DNA from 3 places in the Paenibacillus sp. SN-8-1 genome. Region 1 is predicted to be linked to each of the others. Evidence: riboswitches for the same ligand, from Rfam matches in the RefSeq annotation. Region 1 holds a riboswitch; each other region holds the start of a gene.

Evidence for each region. A riboswitch is a leader RNA that binds a small molecule or an ion and turns the genes downstream of it on or off. The one in region 1 is predicted to bind cyclic di-AMP.
Region 2: linked by a shared signal. The riboswitch ahead of ACRRNK_RS00490 (C40 family peptidase) and the one ahead of ACRRNK_RS01695 (APC family permease) in region 1 are both predicted to bind cyclic di-AMP.
Region 3: linked by a shared signal. The riboswitch ahead of ACRRNK_RS10260 (3D domain-containing protein) and the one ahead of ACRRNK_RS01695 (APC family permease) in region 1 are both predicted to bind cyclic di-AMP.

The regions. Positions count from the first base shown of each region.
Region 1 covers NZ_CP194782.1:315,056-324,886, forward strand. The annotation lists gene ACRRNK_RS01660 (helix-turn-helix domain-containing protein) at 1-423, shown strand, start outside; gene ACRRNK_RS01665 (helix-turn-helix domain-containing protein) at 569-1,129, shown strand; gene ACRRNK_RS01670 (hypothetical protein) at 1,135-1,833, shown strand; gene msrA (peptide-methionine (S)-S-oxide reductase MsrA) at 2,032-2,676, shown strand; gene ACRRNK_RS01680 (hypothetical protein) at 2,775-2,963, shown strand; gene ACRRNK_RS01685 (HD-GYP domain-containing protein) at 3,193-4,668, shown strand; gene ACRRNK_RS01690 (GRAM domain-containing protein) at 4,805-5,122, shown strand; gene ACRRNK_RS01695 (APC family permease) at 5,209-7,047, opposite strand; cyclic di-AMP (ydaO/yuaA leader) riboswitch at 7,156-7,302, opposite strand; gene ACRRNK_RS01700 (hypothetical protein) at 7,554-8,585, opposite strand; gene ACRRNK_RS01705 (DUF6953 family protein) at 8,726-8,962, shown strand; gene rnhA (ribonuclease H) at 9,008-9,673, shown strand; gene ACRRNK_RS01715 (alpha/beta hydrolase family protein) at 9,716-9,831, opposite strand, start outside.
Region 2 covers NZ_CP194782.1:98,127-107,957, reverse strand. The annotation lists gene ACRRNK_RS00515 (MmcQ/YjbR family DNA-binding protein) at 1-11, shown strand, start outside; gene ACRRNK_RS00510 (HAD family hydrolase) at 135-785, shown strand; gene ACRRNK_RS00505 (YwhD family protein) at 1,023-1,538, opposite strand; gene ACRRNK_RS00500 (M1 family metallopeptidase) at 1,687-3,663, shown strand; gene ACRRNK_RS00495 (hypothetical protein) at 3,680-4,495, shown strand; cyclic di-AMP (ydaO/yuaA leader) riboswitch at 4,717-4,854, shown strand; gene ACRRNK_RS00490 (C40 family peptidase) at 4,861-5,352, shown strand; cyclic di-AMP (ydaO/yuaA leader) riboswitch at 5,693-5,831, shown strand; gene ACRRNK_RS00485 (C40 family peptidase) at 5,836-6,309, shown strand; gene ACRRNK_RS00480 (GNAT family N-acetyltransferase) at 6,622-7,125, shown strand; gene ACRRNK_RS00475 (c-type cytochrome) at 7,238-7,594, shown strand; gene ACRRNK_RS00470 (4a-hydroxytetrahydrobiopterin dehydratase) at 7,846-8,145, opposite strand; gene ACRRNK_RS00465 (hypothetical protein) at 8,367-8,660, opposite strand; gene motA (flagellar motor stator protein MotA) at 8,885-9,688, shown strand; gene motB (flagellar motor protein MotB) at 9,672-9,831, shown strand, end outside.
Region 3 covers NZ_CP194782.1:2,169,139-2,178,969, forward strand. The annotation lists gene ACRRNK_RS10235 (MerR family transcriptional regulator) at 1-236, opposite strand, end outside; gene ACRRNK_RS10240 (MFS transporter) at 381-1,607, shown strand; partial or broken gene ACRRNK_RS10245 (IS30 family transposase) at 1,729-2,433, shown strand; gene ACRRNK_RS10250 (ABC transporter substrate-binding protein/permease) at 2,816-4,282, shown strand; gene ACRRNK_RS10255 (amino acid ABC transporter ATP-binding protein) at 4,269-4,991, shown strand; cyclic di-AMP (ydaO/yuaA leader) riboswitch at 5,156-5,334, shown strand; gene ACRRNK_RS10260 (3D domain-containing protein) at 5,343-6,038, shown strand; gene ACRRNK_RS10265 (polysaccharide deacetylase family protein) at 6,097-6,891, opposite strand; gene ACRRNK_RS10270 (dihydroorotate dehydrogenase electron transfer subunit) at 7,038-7,733, shown strand; gene ACRRNK_RS10275 (dihydroorotate dehydrogenase) at 7,726-8,658, shown strand; gene ACRRNK_RS10280 (hypothetical protein) at 8,674-9,033, shown strand; gene ACRRNK_RS10285 (PspA/IM30 family protein) at 9,135-9,800, shown strand.

The DNA.
Region 1 (9,831 bases):
CCGCTGGAGGAGAATGCCGAAATCATGGGTTATCTGCTGAAGGGACTATGTCTGTATATTGACCGGGCGATTGCAGAGAATACGCATTCCAACCGGACGGTATTCGCTGCCTTAAGGCTGAAAAGGTTCATCGAAGAGCACGCGACAGTGACCTTCAAGCTGGAAGAGGCGGCTAAATATGCCGGACTGAGTCTGTCCAGATCCGTCCGACTGTTCAAGGACTCCTACGGAATGACCATGATTGGATATGCGACCCAGATTAGGCTCAATGCGGCTCTGGAACGGATGAAATACAGCTCAATGACACTGGAGCACATTGCGGAGACCTGTGGTTTCTCCAGCTATTCGTATTTCCACCGCGTATTTCGTGCAAATTTCGGGGTGTCCCCCAATGTGTACCGATCGAAGGAAGGGGAAAGTTAGGGGCTGGCTTTGGAGCGGCGACCCTGAAGAACAATTATTACGGCTGCACAACCGCAATAGAATGGAAGCTCCTTTTCGTATTGACAAAATCAACCATTAATATTATCATTATCGATAATGATAATAAAATAAAGGAGGTTCTGATATGGCGAACTCAAAAATGGACCTGATCATGCATCCGATCCGGATGCGGATCATCCAGGCTCTCATAGCCGGCAAGCCTATGACGACCCAGCAGCTGTCCGAAATGCTGAAGGACGTGCCGCAGGCGACTATGTATCGGCATCTTAATAAGCTGAGTCAGGCCAAGCTGATTCACGTGGTAGAGGAGAAGCAGGTTCGGGGAACCACCGAGAAGGTATATGCTCTGGCGGCGGACGGTGCGGATGCGACCCCTCAGGATGTAACGAAGATGTCCGCTGACGAACATAGGCAGCTGTTCATGAAATTCGTGATGGGTCTGGTCGGAGACTTTGACGAATATTTGCAGCAGGATCATTATGATCTCGTCAAGGATGGGATAACGTTTCGTCAGACTCAGTTCTATCTGACCGATGAGGAGTACAAGCAGATGCTGGTTGACGTACGCGAGCAAATGGCCCGGTATATGGGGAACAAGCCGGGCCATGGGCGGCGCAGACGCATGATGTCAACCATCGTTATCCCTGAAAAGAACAATGCAGACAGTAATAAATTGGAGGGATGAGAATCATGACAACCCAAATTAATCCGGCGAAAGAACCTATGGAGAAGTTAATGAAGAAAGGAATACCCTTGCTGCCGGTGTATGTGCTGATTCCGGTATTGTTCTGGCTTGGATTCAGCAGCTTTGGCACGGAGATGATCTGGAAGGCTTTTGGCCTGGGGGCATTAGGCTGGGTAATTGCTTTATTTCTACGCGGGCCAATTAGCGTGTTAGGGCTTAAGCTGCCGAAGGAACGGGCACAAAATATTATCGTTGGCTCATCGGGTCCTCTGGAGGAAGGCGTTCGCCTTGGCTTGCTTCTTCTAACTAGCAGTGGCTTCTCCTGGGCGCTCTCTCTGGGACAGGGCTGGGCCGCTGTTGAAGTGCTGTATACCATGATTCAGGTTATAGCGATTGCGTCATTGGCCCATCGTACGGATGACAAGGCTATGCAAGCTAAGGCGATGCTGGAAGCACAAGGAACGGTTACGGCAAGCCCGTTATGGGGCATAGTCGAAAGAGTATTTGCCAGTGCCCTTCATATCGGCTTCACCCTGCTTGTTGCAAGGTATCACTGGCTGGTGATTGCTTTGATTCCTTTGCACAGTGCGGTCAATCTGTTCGCGATCCGGCTGGCCAAGAATTCCATTGCGCTCTTTGAGCTAAGTATGGCTGTGGTTGGCACCGCGGCACTTGTGGCGGGCATTCTTGTGTTTCAGCTTTAAAGTCATGGCGGACAGAAGGCGGCTGCTAACTTTAGGTTTGAGCGAAGACACCTTTCAGGGTGTCTTTTTGCTTTATGATAAGATATAGGAAGTAACGGGGACAATTCTGGTCCTAGCCAAGAGGGACCCTTGGATGTGTAACTCCAATAACAATATGAAATGGACTAAAGAAGCAAAATCTATGTAGGAGGGGTCGACATGTCTTTTAATCCAACAATGCCTTTGGAGACGGCGACACTTGGCATGGGCTGTTTCTGGAGCCCGGATGCGTTATTCGGCAGCTTGCCAGGCGTTATTAGAACCCAAACCGGGTATGCCGGGGGAACAACAGACCAGCCTTCTTACCGGGAGATGGGCGATCATTCCGAGATGGTTCAATTGGATTTTGACCCGGAGATCCTCAGCTTTGAAGACATCCTGCGCATCTTTTGGAACAATCATAATCCGGTCAATATTAACGATTATAAAGGGCGGCAATACAGATCTATGGTGCTGTATCACAATGAGCTGCAGAAGGATAAGGCCGAGCGGGTAATTCGGCAATGTGAAGGAGAGGGAAAAGCGAAGCCTGAAACGGAGTTTTCACCCTGTGCCTTATTCTACCCAGCTGAGGAACGGCACCAGAAATACTACCTTCACCGATATCCGAATGCGGTGGAGAAGCTCAGCTCCATCTACCCGTCCCATCAGGAGCTGGTGAACTCGACCCTTGCAGCCCGCTTGAATGGATTGGCGAAGGGGTACACGAATCTATCTCAAATTAAGCAGGAAATTGCCGGGTGGAAGGCGGATAAGGAACAGAAAAAAAGGTTGATTGATCTGATCTCAGGAATCAGATGGTAAGAAAAAATGTGATTTCAATCATATTGTGAAATAAATCACAATATAGAGATGGGAGGTGTGATATATTTAACTCGTAAAGAAGATAAGGAGTGATTAAGATGAGAACAGTCAACCAGGAAGACGTAACCAGAAACCTTTTGCAGTTCTGTTATACCTGTGAGGACGCGCATTTGTGTACGACCGAAGCTGCTTGTCAGGAATGTTGGGCAGACAAAGGAATGCTTAACTTCGAAGAAGGGGACGGCGCCGAAGAGACTCTCGCACTGCTTCAAGAATACTATGCTTGATCCGTTATCATCCTCACAGTCCACGAACAGACAAACCTGATCCTATCCCGGTAGAGGGAGAGATCGGGTTTGTTTTTTTTATGTCGCATGGGGACTTCGAGAGGCATTTTTTACAAAAATTTAAGAGAATTTTGTGCATTGCATGAATATTCTACCGCCTTATTTTGTGGTAAACTGAAGTAACTTGAGGCTAATTACCTATTTGCCTGTATTGAAGGGGATATTTTAGATGAAAAAGCGTGATGTTGTCGGCCCGATAATGGCTGTGATTGTGCCGTTTGTACTATTTGAACTTCTCAAGGCACACCCTTCATGGGATGTCTCATTTGTTGCACTCAAGGGGCATTTCTATGTTGTCAGCTCGGTCGCTATGCTGTCCATGATGGTAGCCATCGCCGTAGGCATCGCGGGGCATCGCGTAAGAAATATAAAGGTAAGCTTCCTGGCACTGGCATTTATCTCATTAGGTGAAACGTTTACGGTTCATGGGCTGTCCACACCTAATCTTATGATGCATGCTTCACACCTGCCCGCAGTTGCGGCTCAGGCGAGCACGCTGCTTGCGACTTTCTGGTTGTGGCTGTCTTCGATGTCTTCCGACTCGGCGCTTATTGTGAGGCTGTCCGGACTTCGGGGGAGGTTGATTCCGATATGGTTGATTATTATTGTATTTCTCAGTATCGTTAGCTTCGTGAATCCTCACCTGATGAATTTAATCCCGCTGGATCGGAACCCTTTGAAGTGGCCGGTTACCTGCCTTGTGGCGGTTATGAACCTGATTACAATATATCGCTATTTTCAATCTTACCGTTATTCCCGGTTCCCGCTCCAGAAAGCGATCATCTACAGCTGCTGCTGGCTAATGGCGGCTCAGTATATTATGGCTGCAGGAGAATTATGGCGCGTTAGCTGGTGGATGTACCACTTCCTGCTGCTGGCTTCGATGATTGTGATGATTACGGGTCTAATTAGACAGTATGCATCCACTCCGTCATGGAATATGACCTTTAAGGGACTCTATTCCACAAATCCGATGGAGCGGATTACCAGCTGCCTGTCTCCCAGTGTGAGGAACTTGATTCAAGCAACCGAGGAGAAGGACCTGTATACGGCTGGACATAACTTCAGAGTTACGATGTATGCGATGAAGCTTGGCGAGGAGATGAAGCTGTCACCCGAGGAGCTCCGGGCGATCTCTCAAGGGACTATTATTCATGATGTCGGCAAGATTCATGTTCCAAATGAGGTCCTGAACAAGCCGGGGCGCTTGACGCCTGAGGAAAGAGATATTATTGAGCTTCATCCCGTCAAAGGTTATGAGATGTGCCGAACGCTTGGATTCATGAAGGATGAGCTGGATATTATCCGATCTCATCATGAGAAGTGGGATGGCACTGGATATCCGGACCAGTTAAAGGGGGAGCAGATTCCCTTGCTGGCCAGAATCGTGGCTGTCGCGGATGTGTATGATGCGCTAACTTCAACCCGAGCTTACCGGAAGGCCTGGACCCACGAAGAAGCGATGAAGCTGATTACCGAGAATCAGGGGACTCATTTCGATGCGGAATGTGTTAAGGCTTGGATTCGGGTATGCGAGCAGAACCCTGAGGTCTATGAGTATCCGGCGCATGTGATGGAAGAGTGGGATCAAAGACGAATGCTCCACCCTGGGGGAGAGCCCAAGGGGGCTGGGGTCATCGGCTAGAGTTAGAACGTAGGGGCACATGAAGTGCCTCTTTTTTATTTGCTATTATTGATCAATTTACAGATGCAGATGCTATTATGCGACATCACTATTATATTAGTAATAAGGTGGGAGTTACGGAAGGAGGAACGAGGGGATGGAAGTTAGAGATCAGGAAGTAGTCTTGATCCACGCACAGGCTAATTACTATAAGAGTGCGCAAGAACAATTAATTGGAGACCTGATCGTGACAAGCCAGAGGACGATTTTCGAATCAAAGAAAGTGAGTATATTTGCGGAAGACATGGAGATCTCTCACGATCAGATTAAATATATTGAGAAGTTCAACTTTTTATCTTTAATCCCTAGTGGACTAAAGATTGTAACTGTTACAGGAGAGCAATTTAAGTTTAGAACGGCAAATCGGGATGGGCTTATTAAGGCGTACATACAGACACAAGTTACAGTACTTTGAATCATTCCGCTTGTGGAGCGGCCGTGAAATAAAAGGGGGAAGTCCCGCTAGCCATAATGGCTGATGCGGCTTCCCCTTTTTTGAGTTTACTTTGTTAAATGATAAGGAACCGTTGTAACAATAACTTTTCTCCGGTACAGCAGCTTGGTACGAATCACAAGACCCGACTGATTATGGAGGATGTTATGCCAGCCCTTCTTGGGAATGAACTGGGGAATCACCACGGTGACCTGATAATTCGATTCACTTGCCTTGCGCTGGACGGTATCTACGAATTTGAGAAGCGGCTGGATGATGCTGCGGTAAGGCGAGTGCAAGGTGACCAGTCTGACATCAGGCTGCCACTTCATCCATTTGGCCTCAAATTCGTTCTCATCCTGCTTTTCAAAAGACACATACACCGCAATGACCTGATGCGCGTTAAGCGACTTGGCATAGTTCAGTGAATTCTCAACCACATGAGTAATCCCCGCAACAGGAACAATGATCACGTTCCCTTCGATTGGTATGGAGGGCTCACAGGTCGTAAGCCGCAGCTGATCCCCGACCGCCAGATAGTGCTTCTTGATCCGGTAAAAGATATAGATGATAATCGGCAAGAAAATCAATACGGGCCATACCTGCGCGAATTTGGTTAAGAAGAACATAATCGTAACGATCAAGCTGATCAGGGCACCGATGCTGTTAATAATGAGTTTGGACATCCAGCCGCTCGGCTTCTCCCGAACCCATTTGAAGATCATGCCTGTTTGGGACAGGGTAAACGGGATGAACACGCCCACAGCATACAGCGGAATCAGGTGCTCAGTCTGTCCTTTGAACATAAGGATCAACAGAATGGAGCAGACTCCGAGAATAATAATACCGTTAGAGTACCCTAATCGGTCTCCGCGAACCGTGAACATTCTGGGAATGAACTTATCCTTAGCCAGATTGACGGCCAGTAGCGGGAATGCGGAATACCCCGTGTTGGCAGCGAGAATCAAGATTAAAGCGGTCGTCCCTTGAATAAAGTAGTACATGAAATTCCGTCCAAAGGTCTGTTCAGCAATTTGTGAGACGACAGTGACCTCAGCTCTCGGCGCAACTCCGTAATAGTAAGCCAGGAACACGATGCCAGTGAACAGTAAGGCCAAGAGTGTTCCCATCGCCATTAAGGTTTTGGAGGCATTATTGGGAGCCGGGTCTTTGAAGTTAGGAATCGCATTTGAGATAGCTTCTACACCGGTTAGCGCCGAACTGCCGGAAGCGAACGCCTTGAGAAGCAGGAACAAGCTTATACCCGCTACGGGAGTGCCCACCGGAGTATGGAGCTCAGGGGATACGTGCCCGGTCAGAATATTGTAAATGCCCACCGCGATAAGGATGAACAGAGCCAGAACGAACAAATACACAGGATAAGCGAGAATGGAAGCGGACTCCGTTACCCCTCTCAGATTCAAGGTGGTAATGAAGAGTACGAATACGATCGCAATAATCACTGTAAAAGGGTGCAGACTCGGAAACGCAGAGGTTATTGCATCCGTACCGGCCGATACACTCACCGCAACTGTGAGAATGTAATCGACCAGCAAGGAGCCTCCGGCCACCAAGCCGTAATTCATTCCAAGGTTCTCCTTGGATACAACATAAGCCCCGCCGCCATGCGGATAAGCAAAAATAATCTGCCGATAAGATAAAATAAGAGCCGCGAGCAATACCAGCACACCTACCGCAATCGGGATGGAATACCAGAAGGCTGCCGCACTAAGAGTAAATAGTACAATCAGGATTTGTTCAGGACCATAAGCTACGGATGATAGCGCATCGGATGAAAGGATTGCTAAGGCTTTGGTTTTGTTGAGCTTTTGCTCACCCAGTTCATTTGACTTGAGTGGGCGCCCAATTAGGATTCTCTTTAGAGCTGACAATCTTTTCACCACCATTTAAGTCAATAAATTTAACAACTTCAGTTACGCCTACGAAGTGTAAAATGCCCACTAGTCTAATCTAAAATACTGTGGACACGGATATTTTACTTAAACGAGCTCCACCTTCCTTCTCAAATAACGCTTACGGAGTTAGCTGTCGGATTCGGGCCCTTGAGTAGCCCTACCTTGAAAGGATTCACCCCTGGATTGCTGCGGCAATCCGTTTGAACGGTTCCCCCGTACTCATACGAGTTTCAGCGATATGGAAATCGAAACCGATGCTTATGATACTCTCCTCCACCATCCTTGTAAACACTTTTTCATCCACATTAAACGGCTCGTCCAAATGTAGAATAAGCACTTATTTAAAGGAAGCGATTACATTTAGACAAAGAGGTATTCCTTTGTCCCATGAGCTTCTTAACGTCGGTTTCCCAGCGTTCTATCGCCTTTTCGAGCGATCAGGAAAAGCCCCCTCCGAAGGCTGGAGAGGGCTCGCTTATAAATATAAAATTAGTTTCTTATCCTTGCTCTGTCTTTTCCTTGTCACCGCCGAATTGAACGCCCAGGTGGCCGTTATGACTACCCAAGTTTCCTCCTATGTCAAAGCCCACACCTTTGCCGCCGCCCAAATGGGCGTCGCTGTGGATGCCTACGCCATGCTTGCCGCCCACTTTGCCGCCCACGTCATAGCCGACACCCTTGCCGATGCCAAGGTGTCCGCCGGCGTGTGCGCCGATTCCGTGCTTGCCGCCCACATTGGCTCCGGCATCAAAGGCTAAGCCCTGCTTCAGGTTCAAGTCCGCGCCGGCATGGGCGCTGGCGCCATAGGTGCTTCCGCCGAGCTGTCCGGCAGCAGAGGCGCCGATTCCTTGAAGGCCGAGATGGCCTTCGCCCTGAAGACCGAGCCCGTGCTTGCCGCCGATTTTGGCTCCGGTATCGACTTGAAGTCCCTTCCCGCCGCCGAGGCTGGCATCGGCATGAGCACCTACCCCATAACCGCTGCCGCCCAAGTGGCCGCCAGCCTGGAACCCTGCTCCTTGCCCGCCGCCGAGATGCCCGGCGGTCTGTATTCCTACGCCATGCTCACCGCCAAGGCTTCCGGCCGCATCGAAGGCAAGCCCTTGCCCGCCACCGATCTGGGCATCAGCATGGGCATCAAGCCCGTACTTTCCGCCATACTGGGCTTTGGATTGAAGGTTCAGCTCGAAATCCCTTGGTTTGGTCTCCTGATCTTCATTTCTGCCGTAGTACTGTCCGTCCCTATGATGGTGATGGTGCTCACCTCCGTGATCATGTCCAAATCCGCCTTCATGGTGATAACCGGGGTATCCTCCGCCTGGGAAATACCCGGGATATGGATAGACGTAATAGGGAGGATACGAATAAGGGTAGGGATATACATATGGGTAATGATAAAGGTAAGGATACAGATAAGGAGTAGGGTAGGAATAGGAATTCGGATAAATGGAGCGGTAATTCGGATATCTATTAGGGAAGTACGGCGGATACGTCATCTGAGCATTTAGGTCGGTACTCACATTACTTGTCATACAGGAACCCTCCAATAATATTGATGATGTAGCCTATTCACAAATGAGCTGAAATGACACCCGCCCAGGAATTGAATGATGATCCCAAATCAGATACCATGCTGTATAGGACTAAATCAGTTAAGGAGCTGGAGAAGCGAGTGGAAGTCACAGAGCAGCAGGTTGCACAGTGGATGGTCCAGGAGATCAGACACAGGGGCATCCTGCACCAGGAAGAAGCGATCCAATACGTCAGAAGCCATTTCGGAGAACAGTATGTATTTATAAATGAGAACGGTAATGCCTCGCTGTCCAAGGAAGTGAAGAAGGCGTTCCGCAAGCTGCATGGCGGCCGGGTAGCCTGGGACCGGGACGGGTTCTTCTGGGCATGGACCTAAATCTTAAGGGACGGACAGCACCTAGTGAAGGAGAGAAAAGAAGCTATGGCAAGTCAGAAATATTATGTGGTGTGGGAAGGCAGCACCCCTGGGGTGTATGCAACGTGGGCGGAGTGTAAAGCTCAGGTTGATGCCTACAAGGATGCCAAGTACAAATCCTATCCTTCCAAGGCCGAAGCCGAGAAGGCTTACCAGGAAGGCTGGAAGAAGCATTGGGGCAAGTCCGCGGCGTCTGCGGGAGGAACACAAAGCCGGGGCACGCAGAAGGCTGAAGGTTCGGCAGGTGTGTCGGCAGCCCGGGGACACATTGACTATGACAGCATATCTGTCGATGTGGGAACCAAGGGGAATCCCGGGCCGATCGAGTATCGGGGCGTGAGCACACGAACAGGAGAAGTGATCTTTGAACGGGGTCCCATTCCAAATGGGACGAACAATCTGGGAGAGTTTCTTGCGATAGTTCATTCCCTGGCCTATTTGAAGCAGAAGGGCAGCAAGATGACAGTGTATAGCGACTCGAGAACGGCTCTCAAATGGGTCCGCGAGAAGCAAGTGGCTACGACACTTGCGCGAAACGAATCCACCCGCGAAGTCTGGGATCTTGTGGACCGCGCGGTGGCTTGGCTGAAATCGAACAGCTATGACAACAAGCTGCTCAAGTGGGAGACCCAGGAGTGGGGCGAGATTAAAGCGGATTACGGGCGCAAATAAGGCTTGGCGGGGCTTGAAGGGGAGCATATCTGAACCGGTAGCCTATTCCAACAGCGAGGTTACGAACTTCACCTCCGGAAAGCGGCTATCCGGTCCTTTCATCAAGATTCCGCCTTGATTTTTCAGATACTTATCGAAGAAATCCAGCATGTAGGCAT
Region 2 (9,831 bases), 220 kb from region 1:
AACAGGAATGACGCTCTAGCGGGCCGATCCCCAAGCTCCAATCTGTAATCTCTATTTTATCTTCTGTCTCTAGCTTTTATCTCCAACTTCAGTCTAAATAGGCAAGAGAACTTCTGAGCTGAGGAGGATTCACTTTGATTAAAGTTGTTCTTTGGGACCTTGATGGGACCCTATTAGATAGTGAGTTTTTAGCAAAAGAAGGAACACGTTTTGGATTCCAACAAATACTCGGAAGAGATCCAACAGAAGAAGAATTTTCTCAACTAGTTGGAAGACCTGTTCCAGTTGTCTACAAGGAGTGGTTTGATGAGGATTTGGCAAGGCAAATTCTTGAATGTGGGACAAGTTACTACCATGAAAGGGCCGACCAAATCCCTTGTTACTCTGAAATACCGGAGTTATTGATTGAGTTGAAGCGGAGAGGTTACCGTATGGGCATTGTTTCTTCAAAACGGCGTATTCATGTCATGAATGAACTTCAATCAAAAGGCTTGGATGCCTTATTTGACGCTATTGTAACGCAAGAAGATACGATAAGGCATAAACCTTTCCCCGATCCCCTGGAGCTTGCGATGAGACAGTTAAATGTATCTCATGATTGTTGTGTATATATCGGTGACCAACCTTCAGACATTCGTGCTGCTGACGCAGCTCGGATGAAGAGTGTCGCCGCACTTTGGGGAGATGGAGAAGCGGGTGTGCTGGAATCAACGTTTCCATCCAAATTTGCTCACTCCCCGATAGATATTCTTGAATTTCTTCCATACATATTGCCAGGGGATTAAGCTAACCGGGAACGACAGTTCAATGATCGAGGGCTCAATTTACTGATCAACAATGTTATTGTAATTAACCAAAAGAAATGGATAGAGCTCAGAACTCATCTGAAAACTCTATCCATTCCTATTTTCACCAACAAAATGTCCAAGCGTGGTATTTAATCGCTTATTTTATCGGTTAAATTTATATTGGGCTAATCAATAATAAAACATCAAAGAGGATCCTTATGTGATCCCTCTTAATTATCCCTCAAGTGCACTCTTCAGCTCGCTGGAGGAACGATTCCACCAATCTTCATTATGTGTGATTAGCAGCGTACGCAGCGCCTGCTTTTCTACCGGGCCCAGCTCATCCAGCATAATACGGCGTTTGATCGCATAATCCAGCTTATTTACGTGGTCGGCGAGAATCTTCCATCCGCGCTTCGCCTCGGTATCGATCAGCATCTCACACGCCGTTGCTCCGCCATACAGCTGCCCTTCCGGCGTGCGGTCCACCGCAACCCATACCAACCAAACTTGACGTCCGTTCGGCACGTCCTCTTTATTCGCGGAGAATTTGATTCCCCGCTCGACCTTACTCTTCGCGTGCATAGCTCCGATGTCAATCTTCGCTTCACCGCCATCGATAATGATCGGCGATACGCTGTTCAGGTCAATCGAACCCGCGCCAAAGCCCTTGTGTTTATTACTCTTCTCGTTGCCGCTGATAATATTTAAGGCAATTTGCTTCTTGCCGGTCTTATTCAGATTATCCATATTCCCCTCCATTAGTGAGCCGCAGCCTTGCTGAAGATTCAGACTTCCTCGATAACAATAGGCTCTATATATTTTAATTTTAACTAATAATCCTCCAGATGCAAACATATACATGCCTTAGATGCTTGTCAACGGGAGGTATCCAAGAATGACCCCACCACGGATCAAAATTATACTCATTTCCATTCTCAGCTTTATTGTTATCGGCGGCGCTGTATGGCTCAGTCTGACACCCGCCCCTGCCCAGCCCTCATTTGCACCAGAAATGGGCAAGCTCCCGCAAGATCAGCCCAAGGCACCAGAGAGTATCGGCACTCCAGGTACGGAGCAGCTTAGTGACCGCGTTGCCGAATATCACATCGATGTGAATCTGGATGAGAAGGAACGCACCTTAATCGGCACTGAAAGTGTGACTTGGAAGCACCCGGGTAGACAACCCGTGAGCGAGCTCTACTTTCACCTGTATCCGAACGCCTTCGCTTCCAAGGATACGACCTTCATGAAAGAATCCGGAGGCAAGCTTCGAGGGGACACCATGCCGAAGGATGGATGGGGCTCCATGAAGCTGACCGGAATCCGGACCACCGACGGCATCTCCTTGATTCACCGTCTTCAGTATGTTCAGCCTGATGATGGGAATACGAAGGACCAGACCCTGGTTAAGGTTCGCCTTCCCCGTCCGGTTCAAGGTGGAGAGAGCATCACCCTCCTCATTAACTTTGAGGTCCAGCTCCCTAAAGTATTCGCCCGCATGGGTACAGCAGATAACTTCGTGATGGCCGGTCAGTGGTTCCCTAAATTAAGTGTGTATGAGCCAGCAGGAACAAGAGGCCGTACCTCCGAAGGCTGGAACCTTCATCAATATCACGGAAGCTCGGAATTCTATTCCGATTTCGGTATCTTCAGCGTACGGATCAATGTGCCAAGCTCCTATATCGTCGCAGCGACCGGCTTTCCCACCAAGACCGCAGTCGTCAAGCAGAATCGCAAGATTTATCAGTTCTATGCTGACGATGTACATGACTTTGCCTGGGCTGCTTCCCCGAACTTTGTCTATGCAGAGGAGCCTTTCTCTTCAGCCGAGGTTCCCGGTGTACGGATCAAGCTGTATCTCGACCCGCTTCACAAGGACCTGAAGGACCGTTACTTCTATGCGGCTAAGGCCGCTCTGTCTTCCTACAGCAATTGGTATGGCCGTTATCCCTATTCGACTTTATCCATCGTTGTACCCCCGGCAAGCGGCAATGGTGCGGGTGGAATGGAATATCCGACCCTCGTTACCGCCTTCGGAGCCACCTCGGAATCGCCCGGGTATGAGCTGGAGAGAACCGTGGTGCATGAAATCGGCCACCAGTATTTCTACGGTATGATCGCCAGTAACGAATTTGAGGAAGCATGGCTCGATGAGGGATTCACCTCTTATGCCGAGGACAAACTCATGGAGAGCGCCTATGGGATTAAGCCTAATCTGCCTGTGCAGGCAAGCTTCGTGAATCAGCCAGCCGCACTGCCCCTGGAAGCATGGAAATACGCATCTTCTGACACCTATGCCCAAAATGTATATACCCGCGGCAAGCTCGTGCTGCTCGGCATTGAACGTCAGGTTGGAACCAGCACCATGAACAAGATCATGGCCCGCTACAGTGCCAAGTACCGCTTCAAGCATCCCACAACCTCTGATTTTCAGAGAATCGTTGAACAGGTTACCGGGCGGTCATGGAAAGATTACTTCAATCAATATGTATACAGCGGACAAATGACGAACTACTCGGTTGATTCCATTACAGTGAACCCCGTACAGACCAGCGCTGGCCCGCTATATGAGTCTGTCGTGAAGATCAGCAGACTCGGCGGAAGCTATCCGGAGGTCCCCATTCTATTCAGCTTTAAAGATGGACAAATCGTGCGCAAGACCTGGAAGGGCGATGAGAGTCAGATTGTCTACAAGCTGCGGTACAAACAGCCTCTGGCCTGGGCTATGATTGATCCCGGCTATACCCTGGTGCTGGAGAACAAGCATATCAATAACTATCTGAAGGCAGAAGTGGAAGAGAAGACAGGCACGCGGTGGAATCTGGGCATAACCAAAGTAGTGGAGTCCCTACTTGGATTGCTCTCATGGTGAGGTGACCAATAGTAGAATGAGATACATTCGTAACGGATGGCAAAGTACCAAGGAACAGTTTCCGGTCGTCATTATCCTATTTCTATATCAGCTGCTGTGGGGTGTATTTCTCTATAGGCTGATCAATTCTGCCATTATTCCGCTTCTGCAGCGCTACCCCGATCCAGCGCCGAGCGACCTGAGCCGCATTCTATTTCTTATTGAAGGCCAGCTGGAGCTGAAATACAGCTCAGAGGTGCATCTGTACTTCTGGCTTCTTGCCGGCATGTTCATCCTGCGAATACTGCTTACGCCGCTCATTCAGGCAGGAATTCTGTATGGACTTCGTCCGCTAACCCCGGACGGAGCCGGTCTGGTGTTCTTCCAAGGGATTGGCCGGCTGTGGAAGCCGGTCACCATCTTTTACCTCATAGAGCTCATCCTTGTTCTAGGTCCTGCTTACTGGATCGGACCGAAGGTGCTGGATCTTCTTGTACAGGGTATACAGACTGGCGGCTATCCGCTCCTCTATACTGCTATATATATTCTGGGTTGGCTGATTTATGGCTATCTCATCCATCAGCTTCTTCTATATGCACAGTTCGGTTATATCTTCGGGCGGGGAATGTTCTCCTCTATCCTAAGCTGCTTGCGGCGACTGCTTATCGTTACGGGAATATCTCTGTTCCTAGGCGGAACAGCCCTGCTTCTATTCGGTGCTTTCAGTACAGCATCCTGGATCTGGACCGGATTTCTCGCCCTTATCCTTCAGCAAACCTATCCTTTCATTCGCACGACTCTCAGTATTTGGCACATAGCCTCGCAATATCACCTTTGGAATGAGAAGAATTGAGAACTACCTCCATCTTCCTTAAACCCGCGTCCACCAAGGCTTCCGCTTCTCTGCGGAGGCCCTTTTTCTTTCAACCCTCCGGGAAATCTCGCAAGTAACCATTGCCAAAAGATACCTCCCTTGCTACAATGTGAATTATGAACAGACAGTAACAACATTGTAATTATTTTTTTGTCACAGCAGGATATTCGACTTCCATGTCGTATTCTTGTTATAGGTGCACAGATATCAAGCCGAATTCCCGGGCACCGGGAAACGGGGGAACCAATTTTGGGTGAATTGATCTCGCAACGGAGGGATCATAGGGGACCTTCAACCGAATCCTTAAGCTAACCTCGCAGGCATTGGAAGGAGTTTAACCGCTTTTGAAGAAGAAACTTGTAGTTGCAGCAGTATCTATGTCCATTTTGTTCACACTTGGGACTGGAAGCGTTTTCGCAGACTCCAAGCTGGACAAAGTCGTGGACAAAGTAATTGGCACGGAGTATAAGTCAGGTGGAACTACCACTAGCGGCTTCGATTGCTCAGGCTTTACGATGTATGTATTTGACAAACTGGGAATAAACCTTCCTCACCAATCTGGCTCCCAATTCAAAATGGGCAAGGCCGTATCGAAAGATGAATTGAAAGCCGGAGATCTGGTATTCTTCAATACTTTTGGTAATGGTGTGTCACATGTGGGTGTATATGTCGGTAATGGCAAATTCGCACACGCCTCTTCCTCAAAGGGCGTTACCATCAGCAAGCTGAGTGATAGCTACTACACCAACCGCTACGTTGGAGCTAAGCGTATTATGAGCAACGAAGTATTTCAATCTGTTGCCGATTCCTCTAAAGACAACGACGATGTAGAATAAGCAGTTCCCTTGGCCCGCCCGCAGTGATTCTTGCCGGAATCTTGCGGGTTTTTGTTTGCCCAAAACTAGGGATTTTAGTTAGTATTAACCAATTTTTCGACAAATAAATCGTAATCATATGTTTTTTTGACATAAAAAGTGAGATCCAACTTGCCAAAGCTTGGGGCCTTTGGTACAATAGTCAAGGAATTAGTAACAACTTTGTAATTATTACTGTCATATGTCGGAGCGTTCTGAAGGCTGTCTTGATGTTCATTACAAGAGTCATACAAGCACTTCCCGTGAACGCTGGGTCCTGAAATCTCGTTATCTCGAGGATTTTCAGTTCAGGTGCACTAAACCAACAAATCAGCCGAATTCCCACGCACCTGGGAAACGGGGGAACCAGTTATGGGTGAATTGATCTTGCATTAAAGGGGTCATAGGGAACCTTCAACCGAATCCTCAAGCTAACCTCGCAGGCCTTGGAAGGAGTTTAACAACTTGAGAAAGAAACTAGCAGCAGCGGCAACGAGCTTGGCATTATTGTTCACACTTGGAACAGGTAGCGCTTTCGCAGATTCCACACTAACTCATACGGTGAAGAGTGTATACGGTACTCCGTATAAATGGGGTGGCGTAACTTCAAGTGGTTTCGATTGTTCCGGATTTACATCTTTTGTGTTCAAGAAGATGGGTGTAACACTTGCCCGTCAATCCAAAGCTCAATTTCATCAAGGTTCTCCAGTTATGGCGAAGAGCCAGTTGAAAGCAGGAGATCTTGTCTTCTTTAATACGTTCGGTACCGGTGTATCTCATGTCGGAGTATTCATTGGAAACGGCCAATTCGCACACGCCTCTTCCTCAAAAGGCATCCATATTGACCGTCTCAGCAGCAGCTACTACAGCAAACGCTACGTTGGAGCTAAACGTGTTCTCAGCCAAGCCAAATACACTAAATATGCTGTGAACCTGTAAACTCCATTCCCTCAAATGGAATTTACATCCGCGTGGACCGCACGATTCTTGCCGGAATCGCCTGCGGTCTTTTTGCTTCCTTAGTACCTACTTCTAAAACGTGTGTTAACTGTAAAAGGTTTCAGACATTTCGAATGAATAAATAATTTTATTCCATATATTTGCTTATTCTATATTTACCCACTGCCATAGGGGTTAAACGTGTGAAAACACATATTTAGTTCTTTTTTTTTCGAAATTTTCTCTATATAAAACACAATTGAATATTCATATTCTAAATGAATTAGATCAGAACGAAATGAGGTACTCCTTTTGATGAATAGCTCTTCGTACTTCAAGGTTATTCCTATGGAAGAATCCCACGCACAAGACATCTGCTCCTGGGTCTACGACCCGCCTTATGATATCTACAGCTTTGACTCCTGGGAACAAATGAAATCGCTTGAGATTGAATTTGGGGACCCGCAGCTTCGCCGGGAGCAGTACGTGTCTGTTCTTGCGAATACAGGGGAGTTAGCCGGATTTGCGCAGATCTTTCCCATGGTGGGTGTCTCCCGCTTAGGGATTGGAATGCGGCCTGATTGGTGTGGGCAGGGACGGGGTAAGTCGTTCGTACAGGCTGTCGTCCATGAGGCCCTGCGCCGCTATCCGCATCATGAGGTGGATCTGGAAGTCCTTACATGGAATGAGCGGGCCATTCGTACCTATGAGAAGGCGGGGTTCCAAATCACGGACCAATATGAGCGGCGGACTCCGGATGGAATGAAGCCTTTCTACTGCATGGTATATCACAATGACCAATCGCACTCCGGCTGATGAAATAAGTCAAAGTGAACAACTTGTTTGTTTTTTTGTCACAAATGCTATGATCAAACAGGATGTTCCGTTATAATGAGAGAAGGTATCATACATAGGAGGGACGATTGGAATGCAAAAGTGGATCATGAGCGGTTTGTTCTTTATCGCGTGCGCTTTGGCCATCGTGCTCATGTTCAACCTGCCGGGTAAAGAACAAGTAGCACAGGAGAATAAGCCTACTATGCCGAAGGTCACGTTGGATGCAGCCAAGGCAGAAGCTACTGTCAAAGCCAACTGTATCAGCTGTCACGGTGATCAGCTTGAGGGTAAGGTTGGACCTAGTCTGCAAAAGGTCGGTGCGCAGTTGACCAATGAGCAAATTTTTACCACAGTTACCAAGGGTAAAGACGCCATGCCGTCATTCAAAGACAAATTGAAGCCCGAAGAGATTGCCAATGTAGCGGAATGGCTTGCCGCAAAAAAATAACTAAATCAAAGCGCGCCCTCTTTTACGCTGTAAGCGTATTCCGGAGGGCGTGTTTTTTATTGGATATGCGCTTCTCTGCTATTCTGAGGGAATCTGCCCCTGAAATATGTAAGAACCTCTGCTGTTCCATCGCAACACACGGCATGAGGTCCGCAATATGACTTAAGTTTGGAATCCAAATCTGGTGCCCTTTAACCGCTCTGTATGGCGGTGTAAGCCCCACGCAGTAATTCATCTTCCTATTGCGTTATTTACTCAGCCGAGCGTGCCTTCTCAAAAGCCTCGTTATACTGCTGGGCTTCCTTGATATCCACTGCAGTAATCCCGCCAGCTTCCCAAGAGGTTAGACGGAGCGTCACGGTCTTATGGTCTATAGTGATAAATGGATGATGATTGAAAGCCTCCGAGATAGCCGCAACTTCGTCTACAAAGGCAATGCCCTTCATGAAGTTTGAGAATACATATTTACGCACAATCCATCTTTCCTCTTCCATCTCCCATCCTTCCAGATTAATTAAGTGCGCTTCCACTTCTTGAGGTGTAAATGGCATCCTATTTCCTCCCTATTCTATACAACGTCCGAACTGTCCTGGATTGACTTAAGAACCGGCTGTCCTTCACATCTTCTTATGACCCGTGTACCCGCCTGTATCGCAGATCCCTCTTCCCACTAAATACCCAGAACAGAACTTAAGGACCTAAACGATAACGCTTCTCACGATATATTAACACGACATAAGGCTTAAATCCACATCCAGGTTAATGTGTATGTCTACACCAGAAGAACGGTAGCAAGCTCCGTATCCCCAACCAGGATGTTGATCCGGTGCAGGCTGGAATCAAGCATAATCACACCACTGCCTACCGTGATAACCGGCTCTGTCCCCAGACCATAGAACAGGTCCTCAGCTAAAGCCTCGTGGACCTCGCGTCTGTCCTCCTCAGACAGTCTTTCCCAATCGTCAGCCTCCATTTCAAAGAAAACATAACTATCCTCAATCAATCCTACCGCAGCTGTTAATTCTGCCAGAATATCTCCGTAATCTCTTGCGTGTTTTACGCCCATCTATGCTCTCCGCCTTCCTAGATCTCTACTTAAGAACCACTCTTTTCATTATAACTGAAAATTCATCTTAAAAAAAAAAGGAAATCTGTCGATAAAGTAGGTAAACCGTTTCTTACAGAAAGAAGGCTGCAAGTTCCTGTGGTTTCTGTCTAGAAACTGTCTTGACGGAAGGATGCCGGAAAGACTGAAAGGATTCAATTCTATCTCATGGACGAGGTGTATTAATGGAAATATCAACACTTATAGGACTAGTACTGGGTCTTGTGGCAATTGTCGTGGGTATGATACTCAAAGGCGCACCCATCATCAACCTGGTAAATAACCCGGCGGCTTATATCATCATTTTTGTAGGTACCGCAGCATCACTCTTTGTCGGTTTCCCGGCTTCAGAACTGAAGAAGTTTCCGAAGCTTCTTAAATTACTATTTGTTAAGCCCAAAATGATCACCAAACCTGAATTGATTACGCTGTTCATGGAATGGGCTTCCATTACCCGCCGTGAAGGACTTCTTGCTCTAGAGAGCAAGGTTGAAGAGATCGATGACGACTTTCTCCGGGGTGGAATGCGGATGATCATCGACGGTAATGATCAAGAATTTGTCAGTGATGTGCTTGCCGAGGACATCGCTGCTACCGAAGAACGCCACCGCGCCGGTGCCTTAATTTTCTCCCAAGCCGGGATGTATGCTCCTACGCTCGGGGTACTCGGTGCCGTTATCGGTCTGATCGCGGCGTTGGCTGATATGACTGATATGGAGAAGCTGGGACATGCGATCGCCGGAGCCTTCGTAGCCACCATGCTCGGGATATTCTCAGGTTACGTCTTATGGCATCCTATATCCAATAAGCTCAAACGTATCTCCAAACGTGAAATTGAAATCCGTCTTATGATGGTCGAGGGACTCCTCTCCATCCAATCTGGTGTCTCCACTATTGCCATTCAGCAGAAGCTGGCGGTCTTCCTAACTCCAACTGAACGTGCCAAGCTTCAGGATAAGGAGGAGACGACCGGTGAGCAAAAAGAATAGACATGAACCGCATGAGGAACATGCCGACGAATCCTGGCTGATTCCTTATGCCGACCTTCTCACCCTGCTGCTCGCCCTGTTTATTGTACTGTATGGAATGAGCTCCACGGACGCCAAGAAGTTTGAACAGATGAGCAAGGCCT
Region 3 (9,831 bases), 1.9 Mb from region 1:
AGAATGGATAGCCGGTCTGAATGATGTTCCATCATTTCCTTGATTTGGTCTAAGGAAAAATCCAATTCTCTATAAAATAGAATCTCTTGCAAACGTTCCAGCTCTTTCGCTTCATACAACCGGTATCCAGCTTCACTTATCTTACAAGGTAAGAGAAGACCGATCTTGTGATAATGATGAAGCGTTTTGATTGTAACATTGGACAGTTCCGATACTTCTTTTACCGTGTACAATATTGCTCATTCCTCCCTTCACTAGGTAGCTTATTGTCTTCCCTAAGAGGAGAGTCAAGTCGAACTTTTTCAAAAAAATATTGACCCTTCCCTTACAGTAGGCACTAAGATGATTTTCGAAATAGATGACGAGGGAGGAAACTAGAAATGTCAGGATCCGTTCAACTGCTTCGAAACGGCTTTGTTCGAGCCGTTATGATTTCAACTCTATTTTCTCAAATGGGTATTTGGATTCGTAATTTTGCTGTCCTCTTGTATGTTATGGAGGTGACAGGAGGAGATTCATTTGCCGTTTCCATGATTTCGGTCGCGGAATATGCGCCAATTTTTATCTTTTCTTTCATTGGTGGAGTATTCGCGGATAGATGGCGGCCCAAGAGAACAATGGTTTGGTGTGAATGTTTAAGTTCGTTATCCGTATTTATTGTCTTTGTTATGTTGGAAGTTGGAACATGGAAGATCATTTTTTTAGCAACATTATGCTCTTCCATTCTATCACAGTTTGCACAGCCTTCCGGCATGAAGCTATTTAAGAATCATGTGCGTGATGAAGATGCACAATCCTGCATGTCTTTGCTACAAACCATAACATCTGTCTTTATGGTTCTTGGTCCGATCCTGGGAACGTTGGTATATCAGCAATTCGGAATTGAAGTTTCAATATTGACGACTAGCGCTTGCTTTCTGTTATCTGCTTTTTCCCTTGTCTTCGTCCCGTCTGATGAAAAGAAAATAAAGAATCGAGAGACCAACCCATCTTCGCTATTTCGCGAAATAGCGGACAGCATTCATTTTGTCTTCGTAAACAAGTTACTCTTGCAGCTCAGTATATGTTTCACGTTGGTGGGACTAGGAGTTGGGTTAATTACGCCGCTTGGCATCTTCCTCGTTACGGAGCAGTTGGACTTGCCTGCAGAGGCTTTGAAATGGATTAGCATACCTTACGGTTTGGGTGAAATTGTCGGAGGAATAGTAATATTTGCTCTCGCGGCTAAGATCGCCCCACAACGTTTCCTTATGATTGGTTTACTCGTCAACGGTGTCGGGATCATCTTAACAGGGATGTCAACCGTGATATGGCTAACGATGATAGCCCAATTCATCATTGCTCTTCTGCAACCGGCCATTTTTGTCGGAAATAGCGCAATGGTCATGCAGCATACCGATCAAAACTTTATAGGTCGGGTAATGGGAATCCGCACTCCGCTTATGACGGGAGCGATGCTCCTTATGATGAGTGTTGCAGGTGTGTTGAAAAATATACTTTCACTTACAATTGTGTACGAATTGGCCGGATTCTGTTTTTTTGCAGGATTCCTAATTATGATTCCGCTTTTCCGAAGCAAAGGAAAAGGGGAGCAATCGGTGGCATAATGAATCATTAACTCTGGACGGGGCAGGTTATTATACTACACGCTAGTGCGGTTTCGCGGTTTATAACTTTATTCACCAATTTAAGCACTTTATTTTCATATAACAACAGGAGAATATAACCATGAGTTACACTCATCTAAGCATAACCGAACGTAGCCAGCTAGAAGTCCTAATCCGAATTGGATGGTCGAATCGGGAAATCGGCAGGGAGTTAGGGAGGCACCACTCAGCAATCGCAAGAGAACTAAAGCGAGGAAGCTTGAGTGGCGTATACCAAGCAGAGACAGCGCAAATTGCCTACGAAGAGCGGCGGAAGTCCAGCAAGCCGAAAGGTCGCTTCACGACGGAGTTAGCTGATGAACTGGAGGATAAGCTGAACCAGACATGGTCGCCTGAGTAGATCGCTGAAGAACGTCGAGCAAGCGGAAAGCCGTTTGTATGCTTCAAAACAATTTACCAGTGGCTTTATGACGGACGTCTGGCTGGGGGCGAAGTTAACGTGTTGCGCCATAAAGGAAAACGACGGAAGCCTATGGAGACACGTGGCCGGTTTCTAGTGGGTAAAACGATTGTCCAGCGTCCTAAATCCGTTAAGAAGCGTGAGTCATTCGGTCACTGGGAACTCGATACAGTTGTCTCCAGCCGGGGAAAAAGTCGTGCCTGCGTAGCGACTTTTATTGAACGCAAGACGCGTATGTACCTGGCTGTTAAGATGCCTGACCGCACCGCTCATTCCATGGAGATTGCATTCGGAGTAGTAACTGGGCAGTTTCCACAAGGAGCCTTCAAGACCGCCACCGTTGACCGGGGGAAGGAATACCATTGTGCGCGTTCACCAGCATGGATCGGGCGCAAAACATGGTTCGGTTGTCCAAAGCCGGACGTCCTCCCTGTGGTTTTCGTTCAGGTGGAAACAGGTCTTGAACTCGCTGCCATTGTGTCTCTTTTATTTCGTATCGTGTATTCATCTAATGTATTTAACCCATGTATTACCTTTTAAACAAGTTTGAAGACACACCCTAGGAATGTACATTTAGACTAGAATAAGGCATATTCACAGACGGCATTCTAAGGAATGTCGTTTGGTTTGTTTACTGGTGATATTTTCCTTCGCGGGGAACAGCCCTTTTTTATTGCATAATAATACATGCTGTTTTATAATGACTCAGTCCTAATATGATAAACAACTAAAATAGAAGCAAGGAGCGATAACAAAATTGAGAAAATTACAGACGCTGATCATAGTCCTGCTGTGCTTCGTACTATCTTACTCAGGGCTATCTGGGTCGGCTTATGCCGATGAAGGCACGAATCCAGCGAAGAAGACGATTGTGCTGGGAACAAGTGCTGACTTTCCACCCTATGAGTTTCATAAAGTTATTGACGGGAAGGATCAAATTGTAGGTTTTGACATTCAGATTGCGAAGCAGATTGCTGCGGATATGGGTGCGGAACTGAAAATAGAGGATATGAGCTTTGACAGCCTGCTGCCAGCTTTGACAAGTGGTCGTGTAGACTTTCTGATCTCAGGAATGAACCCTACACCAGAGCGGAAGAAGAGTATCGACTTCTCCACCGTGTATTATCGCGCGAATCAGTCCATTATGGTTCGTAAAGCAGATAAAGACAAGTACAACACCATGGATACGTTAAAAGGGGCCAAGATCGGCGTTCAAAAATCTTCCCTGCAGGAGGAGATTGGCCAGAAGATTGAAGGCGCACAGTTAACCTCTCTAGATAAAGTTTCTGATATACTTATGCAGCTTCAGACTAACCGTGTCGATGCGGCTATTATTGAAGGACCGGTAGCCCAGGCTAATCTTACGGATGATTTCGCTATTACGGATGCGGTACCTCAGGTAGAGGATTTCGGTTATGCTATTGGGGTCAAGAAGGATAACCCCGAGCTGCTCAGCAGTATTAATAACACACTAGCCCATTTAATCAAGGATGGCAAAATTCAGCAGTTCGTTGATGATGCCAGCAGCTTGGTTAACGGGAAGCAGAAGGCCCAAGATACATTCTCTTTCTTCCTGAAATATAAAGATTATTATATCGCGGGTATTAAATATACACTCCTTCTGTCTGTACTCGGAGTCATATTCGGGTTCATTATCGGGCTCTTCATCAGCTTGCTGCGGATGAACCGAATCGCGATTCTTCGCTGGATCGGTGTGGCTTACATTGAGGTTCTGCGCGGAACACCTATGCTTGTCCAGCTCTTGATCATTCATTATGGGCTCGCGCTGACCTTCCATATTAATTTCACTGCATTGGAATCAGGGATAATTACTTTATCCATCAACAGTTCAGCCTACCTTGCTGAAGTGTTCCGCGCAGGTATTCAGGGCGTGGATAAGGGGCAAATGGAAGCTGCAAGATCACTTGGAATGTCCAGTGGTAAGGCGTTCCGCTTCATCATTCTACCGCAAGCGATTAAGAATGTTCTGCCTGCGATTGGTAATGAATTCATTACGATCATTAAAGAATCCTCGATAGTTTCATTCATCGGTGTAGCTGATCTGATGTTCCAAGCCCAGGTGGTTCGCGGTATTTCTTTTGCGGGGCTGAATCCTCTCCTCGTTGCAGCCGTGATCTACTTCATCATGACCTTTGTACTTTCTAAACTATTGGGTCTATTGGAAAGGAAGCTGAGAACTAGTGATATCCATTAAAAATTTGCATAAATCCTACGGAAAGCTGGAGATTCTTAAAGGCATCGATGCAGAGATTGAGAAAGGTGAAGTTGTTGTCGTTATTGGTCCGAGCGGATCCGGTAAAAGTACATTTCTCCGCTGCCTCAATTTGCTTGAACAGCCTACTGCAGGCGAAATCCGTTTTGAAGGTGAACTAATCACAGATAAGAAGCATAATATTAACCTGACACGTGAGAAAATGGGCATGGTATTCCAGCAGTTTAATCTGTTCCCCCACAAAACGGTGCTGGAGAATATAACTCTAGCTCCCATCCAGGTTAAGAAGCTTGATCGTTCAAAGGCTGAAGAGATAGCTCTGGATCTGCTCCGAACCGTTGGACTTGAAGACAAGAAGGGAGCATTTCCCGCACAGCTGTCTGGTGGACAGAAACAGCGGATCGCCATTGCGAGGGCGCTTGCCATGGAGCCGCATGTAATGCTCTTCGATGAACCTACATCGGCCCTTGATCCAGAGATGGTGGGCGAGGTTCTGGATGTCATGAAGAAGCTGGCTGAGAAGGGAATGACCATGGTCATTGTTACTCATGAGATGGGCTTTGCCAGAGAAGTCGGTGACAGGATTCTGTTCATGGATCAAGGCACGATCATTGAGCAGGGTTCCCCAGAAGTTGTTCTGGGCAATCCAACCCACCCGCGTACACAGGATTTCTTAAGCAAAGTATTGTAAAGGTAGGAACAGAATCAATTGTATAACCTTAAGCTCTATCCCAATGGATAGAGTTTTTTTTTTGGAAACTCAGGGACCCATATCTATGGAATACTTGTAATAATTTACGCGATACGAATATGATTTCCAGCAATTGCTTGGTCAATTGGTTACAGAATTGTGATATATTCGAAGTGCCGAAACTTGAAGCTTTCAAGTGCGGGGGATGATTTACGGATTAACTATCTTATCAACATCTGATAGATAATCCTTGGGGTGAAGCGCTGCTTTTTAATTAGAGCGCCGGGTTGTATCCTCAATCCGAATCCGACAGCTAACTCCGCAGGCATGATTAAAAGGAGGATTTTATTTATGTCATCTAAGAATCTTACACAGAACAAAAAGGTAAACAAATTGTCGTTAGTCGCGAAAACGGTTACAGCCATGCTTGGCATGGCCGCGTTTATCCACATGACCCCTGTCCATGCTGACTCCGTACATACTGCAGTAGAGGGAGACACCTATTACACACTGTCCAAGAAATATGGGATCTCTATCAACAACCTAATGACTGCGAATCCCAGTATCAATCCTAATAATATTTATGCAGGATTGCCGATCAAGCTGCCAACCAGTCTGAAAACTGCCAGCATTGGGGCTAGTCTGATCGTTAAAAAGGCAGATCCGCTTGCTACACTCAAAGTATTCACAGCAAACAAAGTTGTGGAAGCATGGGGGAAATCTTTTAATTACTCCAAGACCATCAATGTTGTAGCTACAGCCTATTCCGCAGATCCTAGTGAGAATGGATGGGGGCCGGTTGATTATTATGGTAATCCGCTTGCTTTGGGCACTATTGCAGTAGATCCCAAAGTAATCCCTATGGGAACTAAGGTGTTAGTGACCGGTCATAGTCATTCTGGTCTTCCGAAGAAAGCATTTGTTGCAAAAGCGACAGATCAAGGCAGCGCGATCAAAGGGAACCGTATAGACATCTTCATTCCTGGCAGCCAGTCGACTGTGGACACATTTGGCTTTCAGAATGTGAAGCTATATGTCATTAAATAATTGGAATTAATTCAAAGAGGAAAGACTCCAGATATATATGGAGTCTTTCCTCTTTTGCTTACTTAGATCCTTTGATATGGAGGAGTTTGCTCAGATCAACAAAAGTATAGCCCTTACTTCTTAGTGTGTTTCTTACTTCTGGCAATGCTTGTACAGATCCCGAGAGATCTGCGCCAACTCCACCTCCGGCATGCTGAAGAATAATGGAGCCGGGACCTGCGGCGCTCAAAATATTGCGTTTCACCTGATCTTTGGACAGACCTTTCCAGTCTTTCGAATCAACGTTCCAATTAATCACCTTGTAACCACTGGCCTTCGCCCATCGCAATTGCTCCTCATTAATCTCCCCATAAGGAGGCCGGATTAACTTGGGGCGGGATCCTGTAAGGTTGTAAATGATCTTCTCAGTACGGAGAATCTGATCTTTGAAATAAGCAAGGTTACGATTTTTGAATAAAGGGTGGTTATAAGAGTGGTTGCCGATCAGATGTCCCTCACGTTGAATACGCCTGACAAGACCAGGATGCTTCTCCGCCCGATTGCCCACCACAAAGAAAGTGGCTTTAATATGATATTTAGCAAGAATATCAAGGACTTGAGGGGTGAAGCGGGGATCAGGAACATCATCGAAGGTCAGCGCGATCTGCTTAACGTGAGGCCCCCTGAATTTAAAGGTCTCGGCATACTTCCTTCTTAATTCACCAAGTGTTAATGATTCATGACTTGATGCAACTTTGCTTGTGGAGTTCTGCTCCTCAGGGTCCTGAGTCATCCGGGCTGCAGAAGCAGCTTGGGAACTCGGCAGCATCGATAGGACAAGCAACACAAATAAAATTGCATATTTGTTCCGCATCAAGAAATCTCTCCTTTTACAGGACATAGTACCTGTTGTTATTTCCTGATATGGGCGGTTTTATCCAGAGTCCGCCTGCTCTGTGAGCAATATCACGGCAGCCCCAGTTGAAAAGAGGCATCGTAATGTTCAGGGGGGAGTAAGTCATGGCTGAAATATTGTCTAATATCCAGGTCTCGCCTGGGGTGTTCCGTATGAAGATAGCAGGGAAATATGAGGGCCGAGCCGGGCAGTTCTACATGCTCAGGGGCTCCAGAATAGAACCTTTACTTTCCAGACCACTGAGTATTTTTGATCTGAGTGACCATTACATAGAATTCCTCTATCAAGTTGTCGGTGAGGGTACTCACCTGTTCGCGGGCCTTAAGCGGGGAGACTCTTTGAACCTGGTCGGCCCTTTAGGGAACGGATTCCCGGTATTAGAGGGAAGAATTGCACTGGTTGGGGGCGGCATTGGAATAGCTCCACTGTATTATGCAGCCAGACAAATGGTGGCTTCAGATGTCTTTCTCGGTTTCCGGGAGGAAGCCTATTTAGTCAGAGAGTTTAGTTCAGTCTGCAGCAGAATTCAGGTTAGAGTTGGAGGAAGTATTTTGGATGAGGTTGTCTTTGAGGACTATGACTATATCTTTGTATGCGGTCCTACCGGCATGCTGAAGGCGGCGGGTCAAAGACAAGCTGAGCGGCACTATACAGGTAACCTCTTTGTATCAGTTGAGAACAAGATGGCCTGCGGAATCGGGGCATGCCTTGTATGCAGTGTCAAAGTTCCGGGTGGAACCAAGCGGGCGTGTGTGGAGGGGCCTGTATTTCTTGCAAAGGAAGTGGACTTCGATGATTAATCTGTCAGGAAGCATTGCTGGTGTTCACTTCAAGAATCCGATTGTGATGGCGTCTGGAACATTCGGGTTTGGTAAGGAGTATGCGGAATATTACAATATTTCAGCTCTGGGCGGAATCGCGGGGAAGGGACTGACCTTGCATCCCAAATCGGGAAATGAGGGGCTTCGGGTATTTGAGACGCCCTCGGGAATGCTCAATAGTGTTGGCCTGGAGAACCCAGGCATCAAGCACTTTCTAGAGAATGAGGCCACCTTTTGGGAGGGCCTTGACCTGGCGAGAATTGTAAATCTGGGCGGGAACCATATAGATGAATATATTGAAGGGGCATTGATGATCAATCAGGACTCCAGGCTTCGGGAGACCAAGGGTCTCAAAGCGGTTGACATCATTGAACTGAATATTTCATGCCCTAATGTAAAAGAAGGCGGGATTGCCTACGGGATCAAGACTGAAAAGGCCCGGGAAGTCGTGCGCGAAGTGAGAGCTGTTACTTCCATCCCATTGATCATTAAGTTGTCACCTAATGCGGAAGACTTGGTATCGATGGCTCTGATGTGTGAAGAAGAGGGTGCTGATGGGGTAACGCTGATAAATACCATTTCGGGCATGAAGATCGATGTGCATAAGAGGAAGAGTGTATTTCACAACTTATATGCCGGGCTTTCAGGTCCTGCAATTAAGCCGATTGCATTGAGAATGGTCCATCAGGTAGCCAGTAGAGTGAGTATACCGGTTATTGGAGTGGGGGGAATCACAAGCGCCATAGATGTAATTGAGTTCATTATGGCCGGGGCTTCACTGGTGCAGATAGGTACCTATAACTTTGTTAATATTCATGCCGGTGAAGAATTAGTGAGTGGTATCTCAGAGTTTATGAGCAGGGAAGGTATTCAGACATTAGACGAAATCCGGGGGATCATTTAGAGAGGGGCCGGGCAGGTGAATCACTTTCATGATATTAGCCTTGAATTTCACGAAATAGGACGTGATATCTTGTTGATCATTACGGGAGGAGATGCTCATATTGGAGCAGTCTCCACAGCATATCCTTCCGGGAAATTTTCGCCAGAGGTGCATACTGCTGAAGTCCCCGGTCATAAGGAATCCCTGCTCAGTTCAGATTTTGCACTTCGTGCCTCCAAGTGGCTTAACCGGACAGTGACTGTAGTAATTGGAATCCATTACGACAACTTAAGTTCTGAGCAAATAGACCGGGTGTGTCAGCTTGCAGAACGGAAGCTCGAAGTTTTTTTGCAAACGGTGTCTCCTCCAAGTTATGATAAGAACAGGATACAATAAATGGTATGGCAGGCAAAGAAACAAAAAATATTGAAACGTTCCGCCGCCTACCTGCGTAAATCATATCATAAAACATATTTATTCCTGGGAGGAAATTAACCATGTCTATTTTCAAAAGATTACGTGATCTAACGATGTCTAACATTAACTCTCTTATCGATAAAGCCGAGGATCCAATTAAGCTGACTGACCAATACATTCGTGATATGCAGGAAGATCTTGAGGATGCCGAGAAATCTGTAGCAGCCCAAATTGCAATTGAAAAGAAATTCAAGCAGCTCTATGAAGAGCAGGAAGCATTGGCTGCCAAACGTAATGAGCAAGCTCATGCAGCTGCGCAAGCGCAGAACGTTGACCTTGCCCGCCGTGCACTGGAGGAGAAGAAGGCTGCTGAAGTGAAGCTTGTCGAATACAAGGCCAGCTATGATAGCAACAAAGCTGCAGCAGACAATCTTCGTGATAAGCTGGAACAAATGCGTAAGCAGCTTACAGAGATGAAGAATAAGCGCGAGACCTTGGTAGCACGTTACAATGCGGCTAAGGCTCAGAACGAAATTAACAAATCATTGTCCGGACTTAACTCGGATACCGCTTCAGCTGGATTGAAACGTATGGAAGAGAAGATGCTTCAAATGGAAGCTCAGGCTGAAGCCAGTAATGAGGTATCCAGCAAAGGCAAATCCCTGGACGAAGAGTTCGCAGAACTTAATAAGGATAAAGCGGTTGAAGATGAGCTGGCGGCCCTGCTCAAGCAGTACGAGAAATAATCATCTGCGATATGCATGTAAGGGAAGGAGA